Regions from separate parts of the Cellulomonas algicola genome, predicted to be linked through region 1. Evidence: riboswitches for the same ligand, from Rfam matches in the RefSeq annotation. Region 1 holds a riboswitch; the other holds the start of a gene.
What was found. A riboswitch is a leader RNA that binds a small molecule or an ion and turns the genes downstream of it on or off. The one in region 1 is predicted to bind cyclic di-GMP.
Positions count from the first base shown of each region.

Region 2: another riboswitch for cyclic di-GMP. It lies ahead of KOV94_RS11275 (BldC family transcriptional regulator); the one in region 1 lies ahead of KOV94_RS13040 (glycosyl hydrolase).

Region 1 covers NZ_JAHKSJ010000015.1:200,010-206,382, forward strand. The annotation lists gene KOV94_RS13035 (glycosyltransferase) at 1-990, opposite strand, end outside; cyclic di-GMP riboswitch class I at 1,344-1,418, shown strand; gene KOV94_RS13040 (glycosyl hydrolase) at 1,559-3,376, shown strand; gene KOV94_RS13045 (nucleoside deaminase) at 3,405-3,890, shown strand; gene KOV94_RS13050 (APC family permease) at 3,992-5,419, opposite strand; gene KOV94_RS13055 (YtxH domain-containing protein) at 5,653-6,000, shown strand; gene KOV94_RS13060 (gluconokinase) at 6,108-6,373, opposite strand, start outside.
Region 2 covers NZ_JAHKSJ010000013.1:152,428-158,800, forward strand. The annotation lists gene KOV94_RS11260 (hypothetical protein) at 1-489, opposite strand, end outside; tRNA gene KOV94_RS11265 (tRNA-Ile) at 549-622, opposite strand; gene KOV94_RS11270 (DUF1206 domain-containing protein) at 742-1,551, shown strand; cyclic di-GMP riboswitch class I at 1,629-1,703, shown strand; gene KOV94_RS11275 (BldC family transcriptional regulator) at 1,719-1,934, shown strand; gene KOV94_RS11280 (TetR/AcrR family transcriptional regulator) at 2,049-2,591, opposite strand; gene KOV94_RS11285 (YhgE/Pip domain-containing protein) at 2,630-4,552, opposite strand; gene KOV94_RS11290 (AAA family ATPase) at 4,590-5,345, opposite strand; gene def (peptide deformylase) at 5,488-5,976, shown strand; gene KOV94_RS11300 (DUF3145 domain-containing protein) at 6,116-6,373, shown strand, end outside.

The DNA of each region.
Region 1 (6,373 bases):
GTTGTAGCCGGTCGCCGCGAGCGTGCGGTACAGGCCCCCGGCCCACGTCCCGAGCAGCAGGAACGGCAGCAGGATGTCCATGACGAAGAAGAACCCGAGCACGGGGGCGTGCCCGGTCATCCAGGGCAGCATCCGCAGGGTGTTGTACTGGCTGCCGCGCGCCCAGCGCAGCTGCTGCTTCGCCATCTTGCGCAGCTTGAGCGGCGCATCGGTGTAGACCAGGCTCGTGTGCTGGTAGACGGTCCGGTACCCCTGCTTGAGCGTGAGGTTCGTGAGCGTCCGGTCGTCGGAGACCTCGAGGAAGATGCCGAGGAACTCCTCGCCGAGGAACTGCGGCATCGCCCGCACGAGGACGTCGCGGCGGAACGCGATGGTGCGGCCCGGCAGGCACCCGACCTGGCCGAGCGCGGACTGCGCGGGCATCGCGTACAGCGCGCGGCTGTTCTCGAGCCAGTCGGCCCAGCGGGTGATGAACTTGCGCCGCGGGTCGAGGATCCGCTGCCGGGTGGTGACACCGCCGACCTTGGGGTCGTTGAACGGCTTCACGAGCTCGGTGAGCGTGTGCGGCGTCCAGATGGTGTCGCTGTCGACGAGCGCGATGATCTCGCCCGTCGACACCTCCACCCCGATGGCAACCGCATTCCTCTTCCCGGCGACCGGGGTCCAGATCCGGCGCACTTCAGGAAAGTCGTCGCAGACGGATTCCAGCGCGGTGTTGCGCGGTCCGTTGATGACGACGACCACCTCGTGGGGCTGCTGCTCGGTGATGCGGCGCAGCACGTCGTGGAACAGGTCGAGCGGTTCGTCGACGACCGGGATCACGACCGACGTGGTCGCGTGGCACGGCTCCGTCCACGTGCGGTAGCGCGCGGAGAGGACGACCTTGACGAGCCAGATGAGCCAGACGAGAGCGGTGAACAGGGCGAAGAGGTAGATCTCGAACGGGGCGTCCGAGAGCAGGTCACGGACCTGCAGCAGGAAGATGAGCACGCGGGAGCTCCTCGTGTCGAGGCGTCGGCTTCTTCAACGCGGCGGGCTTCGGGGTCGCGCGGGGTCGGCGGCGAGGACGTCGCGGGGGAAGGGCGGCTCGACATCGAGCGGTGAGGCGGCGCGGCACGCGTTCGGAGTCCCCCCGGTCTCCGAGCAGTCGTGCGGCGCCGGATCCCGTTTTCGGGAGCGGCCAGGTCCGGCGTACCGGACAAGTGCTCACAGTTTCCACGAGTCGCCCGTGAAGGAAAATACCCGTCCACAAGTTGGTCACTACAGATATGACTGGATGAACAATCGTCTAGGACTTACGTCCTATATACATGTCCAGGAGTGTGCTCGTACGCTTGTTCGGTCAGCGACAAGGGCAAACCTGCCGCGAGGCAGGGACGCAAAGCCATGGGGCCCTCGAGGTCCGCCAGGCTGCCGAACGACTCAGGGGGCTCCTCACTTGCGCACGTCCACGCCCGTTCCGGGCGCCATCACCCATGCCCGGACCCACCCGACCGGCCGTCTCCGGGGCACCCGTGCGTCCCGGCCCGGCACGACCCGCCGCCGCGCCGTCGTCGTCGTGACGACCCTCGTCGCCGGCCTCCTCGGCACCGGCGTCGCCGCACCCGCGACCGCCGCCGAGCCCGCGCCGGGCGACGCCGCCGCGGCCCTCACCCCGCAGGACGGCCTGCTCTTCGGTGCGTTCGTCGCCAAGGGCGCGACCACGCAGGAGGAGGCCGTCGCGACGTTCGAGGACACCGTCGGCCGCAAGCTCGACACCCAGCGCCTCTACCGGCAGTGGGACGAGGACCTGCGCGCCGGTGGCGTCGCCTCGGCCGTCGAGCGCGGCCGCACGCCCGTCCTGTCCGTCGCGACCAAGCGTGTCGACGGGACCAAGGTGAGCTGGGCGTCCATCGCCCGCGGCGACCAGGACACCACCATCGCCGCCCAGGCCGCGACCGTCGCGGGCCTCGGCGTCCCGCTCTACCTGACCTTCCAGCACGAGCCCGACTACGCGACGGGCTACGGCACGGCCGCCGAGTACCGCGCCGCGTGGCGGCACTACGTGCAGGTCTTCCGCGACAAGGGCGTGAGCAACGTCGTCTGGACGTGGATCGTCACGCCCACGCCGTTCGCCGCGAACGCGACGACGACCGCCGACGCGCTCTACCCGGGCGACGACGTCGTCGACTTCGTCGGGCTCGACGTCTACAACTGGAACGGCTGCAACCCCGGCGGCCCCAGCTCCTGGCAGAGCGTCGCGACGCAGTCGACGGCGGCCCGGGCCTTCGCGCAGAAGCACGGCAAGCCGATGATGGTCGCCGAGTGGGGCTCGGTCGAGGACCCGACGAACGCGCAGCGCAAGGCCACCTGGCTGCGCGACTCGATGACCACGTGGACGAGCTGGCCGGAGGTCAAGGCGGTCCTCTACTTCCACCAGCAGGGCAGCTGCCCGTGGTGGGCGGACTCCTCGTCGACGACGCTCGGCGCGTTCCGGTCGATCGCGGCCGACCCCTCCGCCCGCACCCGCACCACCGCGTGGCTGCGCGTGTCCGCGACGCACGGCGCCGCACCGCTCGCCGTCACGGTCGACGCGTCCCGCTCGTGGGCGGCCGGCTCGGTGCCCGGGGCGGGGATCGCGTCGTGGACCCTCGACCTCGGCGACGGCTCCGCACCCCTCACCGGCACCGGCACGCCGCCCGCCACGGTGAGCCGGACGTACGCCGCGGGCACCTTCGCGCTGCGGCTCACCGTGACCGACACCGCCGGCCGCACCGCGACCGACCGCGTGTCCGTCGAGGCCGCACCCGTGCCGACGGTCACCGTGTCGGCCAAGGACGTCACGACGACGTCCGCGACGTCGCAGGCGCTCGTCGACCTGCACGGGTTCGCGGGCACCGTGCGGTCGGAGTGGGGCACGACGACCGCCTACGGGACGACCGGCCCGGTCACGTCCGTCCCGGCGGTGTCGTACGCGAAGGCGGTCAACCAGCCGCTCGGGACGCTGCAGCCGAACACCACCTACTACGTGCGCACCACGACCACGACGCCCGCGGGCACGACCGTCACCACGAGCAGCTTCGAGACCGCCGGGAAGCCCACGTCGTCGAAGCAGTGGACGTCCGGCACGACCGCGACGTCGACGACGTTGGTCGCGCAGGTGCACCCGCACCGGCTCGCGACCACGGCGTGGATCGAGTGGGGCACGACCACGGCCCTCGGCCAGGCCTCCCCCGTGACGTCGGTCGCCGCCCTCACCTACGAGAAGTCGGTGTCGAGCGGGCTCGTCGGCGGGCTCGCGCCGAGCACGACGTACTACTACCGGGTCGTCGCGCAGAACTCCGCGGGCACCCTCGTCGGGCCGATCGCCAGCGTGAAGACGCCGCGCCTGTCCTGACCGCCGGCCGCGGCCTAGGGTCGGCAGCATGGCCGTGACCGACGCCGACCTGGTCCACCTGCGACGGTGCGTCGCGCTCGCGCGCGAGGCGCTCGACGACGGCGACGAGCCGTTCGGCTCGGTGCTCGTCGACGCCGCCGGGACCGTCCTGCTCGAGGACCGCAACCGCGTCAAGGACGGCGACCAGACCCGGCACCCCGAGCTCGAGATCGCCCGCTGGGCCGCCGCGCACCTCCCGCCGGAGGAGCGCGGCGGCTGCACGGTCTACACGTCGGGCGAGCACTGCCCCATGTGCGCCGCCGCGCACGGGTGGGCCGGGCTCGGGCGGATCGTCTACGTCGCGTCGAGCGGGCAGCTCGTCGCGTGGCGGCGCGCGTGGGGGCTGCCGGCCGGGCCCGTCGCGCCGCTGCCCGTGAAGTCCGTCGTCCCCGGGGCGGTCGTCGACGGGCCCGCCGAGGCGCTCGTCGACGCGATGTGCGCGCTGCACCGCGAGCACGCGGACCGGTCGCGCTGAGCCCGGCCGTCCGCGCGGGCCGGCGCCGCCCGCGTCGACGTGACGAGGTCGTCCGACGTGGCCGTCGCCGGCCGCGTCGACCGTGAGGAGGCCGTCCGACGTCAGGCGCGGGACGTCGGGGCCGCCGCCTCGCGGCCCGTGCGGTCCGTGCGTCCCACCGCCCAGCGGTTGACCAGGTACAGCACCACACCGATCGCGAGCAGCGCGCCCGCCCGCACGTAGACGGCCGGGTCGCGGCCCGTCAGCGGTGACGCGAGGACGAGCGACACGACCGCACCCGCGACCGGGGCCCACGTCGGCGCCCGGAAGGTCGGTCGCTCCGCGTCGTCGCCTGCGGCCGGGTCCTCGTCGCGTGCGTCCGCGCCGTCGTCCGGCCGGCGCCGCAGCACCAGGACGGCGACGTTGACCGTCGCGAAGACGAGCAGCAGGAGCAGCACCGTCGTGTCCGCGAGCCCCGCCAGGTCGCCCGTCGCCACGAGCGTCAGCGCGATCACCACCGTGAACGCGATCGCCACGTACGGCGTCTGCCGCCCGCCCACGCGCCCCAGCACGCGCGGCACGATCCGCTCCTGCGCCATCCCGTAGACCAGCCGCGACGCCATGAGCATGTTGATGAGCGCCGTGTTCGACACCGCGAGCAGCGCGATCACCGCGAACAGCGCGGGCGGGAACGTCAGCCCGGCGACCTTGACGACCTCGAGCAGCGGTCCCGTCGACTCCGCGAGCACGTCGGTCTCCACGAGCATCGACGACGTGAACGCGACGCCGACGTAGATGAGGCCCGCGACCGCGAGCCCGCCGAACAGCGCGCGCGGGAAGTCGCGGCGCGGCGCGTGGCACTCCTCCGCGAGGTTCACCGAGTCCTCGAACCCGAGCAGCGCGTAGAACGCGAGCGCCGTCGCGCCGAGCACCGCCATCCACGCCGACCCGTCGGTCTCCAGCACGAACGCGCGGCCCGGGTCGCCCTCGCCCGTCAGCAGCGCCCACGCACCGATCGCGAGGATGACCAGCAGGCCCGTCGCCTCGACGATCGTCAGCACGACGTTGACGCGCACCGACTCCGAGATCCCCAGCAGGTTCACGCCCGTGATGAGCAGCAGGAAGAACCACGCCGCGACCAGCGTCGGCACGGACACGAACTCCGCGAGGTAGTCGCCGCCGAACGCCCGCGCGGCCGCGCTCGCCGACGTGATGCCCGACATCATCACCGCGAACGCCACGAGGAACGTGAGGAACGGCCGCCGGAACGCCCGGTTCGCGTACAGCGCCGCACCCGCCGCCTGCGGGAACCGGCCCACGAGCTCCGCGTACGCCGTCGCCGTGAGCGTCGCCAGCACGAACGCGCACACGAACGGCAGCCAGATCATGCCGCCGACCTCCGCCGCGACCTTGCCCGTCAGCGCGTAGATGCCCGCGCCCAGGATGTCGCCGACGACGAACAGCAGCAGGACGCGTCGGCCGATGGTGCGCCGCAGCGGCGGGCCGTCGGCCGACCGCGTGCTCGTCGTGGCCGTGCCCGGGTCGCTCATGCCGACCTCCCCCTGCCGTCGCGTGCCGCCAGTGTCGACCCGACGGTCCTCGCGCGCGCGGCGTGGTGACGCGACGCCCTCCGTCGCGCCGACCGCGTGGTGGCCGCGCGCGCCCGCAGCGGCGAGGGCGCCGTTCGACGCGCGCACCCGCGGGCCGGTGCCTACGCTCGGACCTTCGGACGGGCGGCGCGCACTGCGGACGTCGCCGCCACGGACCCACGGGAGGACCGCTCATGAAGGGCAAGGTCGTGTTCGCCGTCGGCGTCGGGCTCGGGTACGTGCTCGGGACCCGCGCGGGACGGGGTCAGTTCGAGAAGATCAAGGGCTGGGCGAACGACGTCTGGCAGGACCCGCGCGTCCAGGGCTACGTCCAGGACGTCGAGAGCCAGGCGACCGAGTTCGCCAAGCAGCAGGGTTCGGCGCTCAAGGACAAGGCCGTCGAGGCCGCGAAGTCTGCCGTCGCGGGCAACGCACCGTGGCGGTCCTCCACGACGACGCCCGAGGCCGACGACCCGGCGCCGGACGTCCTCGCCGGCGAGCCGATCATCGACGCGGACGACGCGCGGTACCGCACCCCCTGACGAGTCGCCGCTCCCGCTGGCCTGGGAGAAGCACCGGGAGCGACCGACCACGACGACGCGCCCCCGACGACCGCCACCCGGCGGGACGTCGGGGGCGCGTCGGCGCGTCAGGCGTCCAGCGCGTCGACGACCGCGGCCGCGGTGTGGGCCGGGTCGCGGTGGACGGACAGCGTGACGCCGTCCTCGTCGGGGCCGAGCGGCTCGAGCGTCGCGAGCTGCGACTCGAGCAGCGACGCCGGCATGAAGTGACCGCGCCGCCCGGCCATGCGCCGGGCGAGCTCCTCGTGGCCGACCGCGAGGTGCACGAACCGCACGCGCCCCTCGGCGCCGCGCAGCACGTCGCGGTACGCCCGCCGCAGCGACGAGCACGCGA
Region 2 (6,373 bases), on a different contig from region 1:
GTCGCGCGCCTCGGCCTCGGCGACGTCGAGCGCCGCGGAGACGACGGGGTCGTCGACGTCCACGCCCGCGTCGCCCAGCACCTGCGTGAAGATCTCGCCCTCCTCGTCGCGCCGCAGCGCGAGCCGGACCTTGCCGCCGCCGGGCACCGTGACGGGCACGGCGTGGACGACCGACTGCTGCACGCGCTCGCGGAACGTCTGCGTGAAGCCCACGGACGCGGAGTCCTGCGCGAACGGCAGGCGCGACGTGCCGCCCCAGACCCAGGTGACCGTCAGCACGCGCGTCGCGGGGTCGAGCGACCCGCGGTCCACCTCGCTCCAGGGGACGCGGGCGACCTTGCCGTCCTCGAGGAGGTGCAGCGCCCGACGGGACGCGACCGCCCACCGGCCGTCGCTCAGGTGCGCCTCGACGAGGACGCGGTCGCCGGGGCGCAGGTCGAGCAGCGCGCGGTCCGCCGCGGGGAGCCGGCGTCGACGGGAGAGAGCCACCGGGCAACGGTACCCGCGCGGGGTGCGGCGCCCGCGCACGCGCGGGGAGGGACGTCGGGTGGGGCAGGTGGGGCTTGAACCCACGACCCACGGATTATGAGTCCGCTGCTCTGACCGGCTGAGCTACTGCCCCGAGGCGGAGCCCAGGCTACGGCAGTCCCCTCCGGTCGCGGGGGTGCCCGTTCGCTGCCACGATCCGACGCGACGGAGCACGGGGGACGACCGGGGGGAGAGCGGGGTGGTGAGGCGCAGATGAGCGGGAACACGACGCACGCCGAGCACGGCTGGGAGCTCGCGGCGCGGGCCGGGTACGCGGTGAGCGGGGTGCTGCACGTGCTCATCGGCGTGCTGGCCCTGCAGGTGGCGGTCGGCAGCGGGAGCCAGCAGGCCGACCAGTCGGGCGCGCTGGGGACGGTCGCGTCGACGCCGTTCGGCGGCGCGGCGCTGTGGTTCTTCGTGGTGGCCTTCGCGGCGCTGGGCGCGTGGGAGGTCGCCAAGGCCGTCCGCGGTGCGCCGCCCACGTCGGGTGGTGGCGCGCAGGGCTCGCGGACGAACGGGTGGCGTGCCAAGGCCGCGGGCCGCGCGCTCGTCTACCTCGCGCTCGCGGCCGCGTCGTTCGCGTTCGCGCGTGGCGGCGGCACGTCGAGCGAGCAGCAGACGGCCGACCTCACGTCGCGCCTCATGTCCGCGCCCGGCGGTCGGATCCTCGTCGCCGCCGTCGGCCTGGCCGTCGTCGGCGTGGGCGCGTACCACGTGGTCAAGGGCTGGAAGAAGAAGTTCCTGGCCGACCTGCACCGCCTGCCGTCCGGGACGGCGGGCCGCGTCGTGGAGCGTCTGGGCGTGTGGGGCTACGTGCTCAAGGGTGTCGCGCTCGGCGTCGTGGGCGTGCTGTTCGTCGTCGCGGCAGCCAAGGCCGACCCGCAGGCGGCGGGCGGCCTGGACCAGGCGCTGCACACCCTGCGCGACCAGCCGGGCGGGCCGTTCCTGCTCGGCGTCGTCGCGCTGGGGCTCGTCGCGTACGGCGGGTATGCGTTTGCCCGTGCGAGATACGGGCGGCTCTGAAGTTCACCCGTTTGCCGCACGCAACTGACGCGGAGTTTCTTGACTAACTGTCCAGAAACGGTCATAGTTCTTGTTGTCAGCGACAACGGCAAACCCGCCGCAAGGTGGGGACGCAAAGCCACGGGACCCACGAGGTCAGCCGAGCTACCGAACGACAGGAGATGACCATGGCTGTGACCACCGACGCCCCCCTCACGCAGGGTGCCCTTCTCACCCCCGGCGAGGTCGCGGTCCTGTTCCGCGTGGACCCCAAGACGGTGACGCGCTGGGCCCAGGCCGGCAAGCTCTCGGCGGTCCGCACGCTGGGCGGGCACCGTCGCTTCCACGAGGCCGAGGTGCGTCAGCTCCTCCAGGGCGTCCCCACGCAGCGCGCGGGCGAGTGACCTTCCGCGGCTGCGCCGCGACCTGCACGACCCCGGGACGCCGGCGGTGACACCAGTCGCCGCCGGCGTGCTGCTGTGTCCGGGCGTGGGGTGACGCCCCACTCGGCGGTGCGGTCAGCGGACCGTCGTCAGGACCGCCGACCGCACGTCCTCGAGCGAGCGCTCCGGCTGGAACACGAGCCACTCGAGCCCGGCCACGACCGTGGCACCGAACAGCGCCGCCGCCGTGAGCGACGGGTCCCGGTCGGGCCATGCCGCCGCGACGGCACCGGCGAACACCCCCATCGCGTCGTCCCGCAGCGCGCGGATCGAGTCCTGCCACTGCCGGCCCGTGCGGAAGACCTCGGCGACCATGACCTTCGCGAAGTCGGGGTGGTCGCGGACCTGCGTGAGCAGCTCGGTGACGAGCGCGTCGACCGCGTCGGTGCCGGTCAGGCCGTCGGCGGCCGCCCGCAGCGCCGCGGTGAGCCGCGCGACGCCCTCGGCGATGATCGCCTCGAACAGCTCGGCCTTGGAGCCGAAGTTGTAGAACACCGACCCCTTCGCGACGCCCGCCGCGGCGGCGATGTCGTCGACGGCGGTCGCGGTGTAGCCGCGCTCGGCGACGAGCGCGAGGGCCGCGTCGACGATGTGCCGCCGGGTGTCGGTGGTCCGCATGCGTGCAGCCTCCCAGAACGTGCGCCCGCGGGCGCCGGTCAGATCGTGAGTGCGGGGTGCAGGCGCGAGAGCGTCCACGTGCGCATGCGCCCCGCCCGCCACGACGTCACCGCGAGCGACGCGACGAGGAGCGTGACGAGGTAGGCGACCGCGGTCCAGAGCCGACCGTCGGGGTTACCCGTGAGCAGCGCCCGCAGGCCGTCGACGCCGTAGCTCATGGGCAGCAGCGGGTGCAGCGCCCGGAAGAACGCCGGCGACGTCTCGACCGGGTACGTGCCGCCCGCCGACGCGAGCTGGAGCACGAGCAGCGCGAGCGTCGCGATGCGTCCGGCGGCCGTGCCCAGCAGCGCGAGGAGCATCTGCTGCACCGCGAGGAAGGCGGCGACCACGAGCACGGTGAACGCGAGCGCGCCGACCGGGTGCGTCGGGGTCAGCCCGACCCCCACCCGCAGGACGGTGAGCAGCACCACGACCTGCACGATCCCCATGACGAGTGCGGGCGCGTACCCGGAGAGGGCCGCACGGGCGCCGCGCGCGGGCGTGGTGAGCGCACGCGGCGGCACCGGCCGCAGGATCATCCACGTCACGACGCCGCCGAGGAACAGCGCGAGCGGCAGGAAGAACGGGGCGATGCCCTCGCCGAACCCGGCCGCGGTCGCGCGGTCCGTCGCGTCGAGCCCGACAGGCTCGGCGATCGCGGCGGCACGTGCCGCCCGGGTGCTGTCGTCGTCGGCCGGGACCTGCGCCGCGCCGTCGTCGAGCGAGCCCGCGAGCGTGGCCGTGCCCGCGCCGAGCTGCCCGGTGCCGTCGACCAGCCGGGACGCGCCGTCGGCGACGTCCTGCGCGCCCGACGCGACCTGCGCGGTGCCGTCGGCGAGCGTACGCGTGCCGTCGCGCAGCGACCCGGCGCCGGCGGCGACCTGCGCGGTCCCGTCGTGCAGCGCAGCCGCACCGTCGGCGACCTGGCGGGCGCCCGTGTCGAGCGCGTCGAGCTGCTGCCGGGCCGCGGCGAGGGTCGCGGCGTCGGGCAGCCGGTCCGCGGTCGACGCGAGGTGCGCGAGGATCTGCGCGGCGTCGGCGTCGCCCGCCTGCGCGCGTGCGGTGAGGTAGGCGGTGAGCGTCTGCAGGTCGGCGGGCAGCCCGGACACGCCCGCGACGAGCCCGTCGACCTGCGCGGCCGCGGCGTGCACCCCGTCGGCGACCTGGGCGCTCCCGGTCGCGAGCCTCCCGGCTGCGGTGTCGGCCTGCGTCGACCCGTCGGCGAGGCGTGCGGCGCCGTCGCGGACGTCGGCGGCCCCCGACGACGCCTGCTCGGCACCGTCGGCCAGCTGGCCCGCGCCGTCGGCCAGCGTGCGTGCGCCCGCACCGAGCTGGTCCGCTGCGTCGCGCAGCCGGACGGCACCGTCGGCGGCCTCGGTGAAGCCGTCGTGCGCCTGCGAGAGCCCGACGAGCACCGCGTCGACGGCCTGCTCGCCCGCGGTCGCCGAGACGGCCGCCGTGATGCGCTCCATCGCGGTGCGGCCGAGCGACGTGACGAGGAACGAGTTGGCGTCGTCGTAGGCGACGTCGATGCGCGCCGAGCGCGGGGAGTCGCCGCCGGCGGAGACGAGGTCGGCGGAGAAGTCCGCGGGCACCGTGACGCTGAAGTAGTAGCGGCCGGAGTCGACGCCGTCGGCCGCGTCGGCGGGGTCGGTGACGACCCAGTCGAGGCGGTGCTCGTCGACGAGCCGGTCGACGAGGTCGGCGCCCGCGTGCACGGGCTCGCCGTCGCGCGTCGCGCCCGCGTCGGCGTCGACGAGCGCGACGGGGATGCGGTCGAGGTGCCCGGTGGGGTTCCAGAACGCCCACAGGTACAGGACGCCGTAGAGCAGCGGCACGACGATCATCGCGACGACGGCCAGGCGGGGCAGCGTGCCGCGGCGGAAGCGGCGCAGCTCGGTGCCGGCGGTGAGCGAGAGCATGACGGTCCTCGGGGTGCGGTGGGTGACGGGAGACGGGTCAGAGGGGGAGCGCGACGACGGTCGGCGGCGTGACCCAGCGGGTGCGCGTGACCTCGTCGGCGCTCGCGCACGCGGCGACGACCGTGAGGCCGCCCGCGGCGAGCCGCTCGAGCCGGGTCCAGACGACCTGGCGGCGGGCGTCGTCGAGCACCTGGTCGACGTCGTCGACCACGAGCAGACGGGGTCGTTGCAGCAGGGCGAGGCCGAGGCGCAGCAGCATCGCGTCCAGCTCGTCGAGGTCCCAGGCGACGGTGCCCGGCGCGGGCACGGGGCGGTCGCCGAACGCCGGCGCCAGTGCCTCGTCGAGCGTGCGCCGGGTGAGGCGGGGCTGGCGTCGGTACCAGGGGCCGAGCCAGGCGAGCCGCTCGCGGACGAGCGCGCCGACCGTGACGGACTGGTCGAGGTCGTCGATCCCGCCGAACCCCGCGATCGCCGCCGCGCTCTGCACGGCGCGGCGCTCCCGCGGCAGGTGGTGCCCGAGCACGTCGAGCCGTGCGTCGGCGTCGGGGACCATGCGGCCGGCGAGCGTGAGCAGCAGGCTCGTGCGACCCGAGCCCTGCGCGCCCTGGACCAGCACGAGCACGCCCGGCGCGACGTCGAGGTCGACGGGTCCGAACACGCGTCCGCGCGGGCCGTGCAGGGCGAGGTGCCGGGCGCGGACGACGGGCGGCTCGGGTGTCGCGTCGGGCGCGGCGGGGCCGTCGCTCGCGGCGCCGGGGGTGGGGTCGGTGCCGATCTCGGCGGAGGCGGTCATGTGGCGGGTTCCCTTCTGACTGACCGGTCAGTACAAAGGTACGCCCGCTTCGTCGGCTTGTCGGCGCCGTGCGGTGTCTCGCTCCTCACACGCCGCCTCCGGACGGCCCTGGTCCGCGGCCCGGGCATGAAAGGATCGACGCCTGGCCATGCGAGAGATCCGCACCGTCGGAGACCCCGTCCTGCGTACCCCGTGCGACCCGATCACCGCGGTCGACGACCGCGTCCGCTCGCTCGTCGAGGACCTCCTCGAGACGGTCGACCACGAGGGTCGCGCCGGTCTCGCGGCCAACCAGATCGGCGTCGGCCTGCGCGCGTTCTCGTGGAACATCGACGACGAGATCGGCTACGTGCTCAACCCCGTGATCGTCGAGCTCTCCGAGGACGAGTACCAGGACGGCGACGAGGGCTGCCTCTCGGTCCCGGGTCTCTGGTACCCGACGCGCCGCGCCTGGTACGCGCGGGTCGTCGGCACCGACCTCGACGGCAAGGAGGTCGTCGTCGAGGGCACCGAGCTCATGGCCCGGTGCCTCCAGCACGAGGTCGACCACCTCGACGGGATGCTCTACCTCGACCGCCTCGAGCGGTCCGTGCGCAAGAAGGCGATGCGGGCGATCCGCGAGCAGCTCTGACGCATCCCCGCCCTGGTGCTTGGCGGTGACGCCGCACGTCGGGCATAGTGTGCACAGCACGCCGCGAGACCGTGAGTGCTCCTGAGCAGGACCCGAGGACGTTGGGGAAGGCGAACCTCGAGCCGACCAGGAGGACGACATGGCAGGTGCGATCACCCGCGGTGTTCTTTTCGTGCACTCTGCGCCCCGTGCGCTGTGCCCCCACATCGAGTGGGCAGCCGGGAACGTCCTGACCGCGCGGGTGACCTTCGACTGGACCCCGCAGCCGGCAGGACCCGGCTTCTACCGTGCCGAGCACTCGTGGCAGGGACCCCAGGGCACCGGCGCGCGGCTGGCGTCCGCGCTGCGCGGGTGGGCGCACCTGCGGTACGAGATCACGGAGGAGGCGAGCCACGGC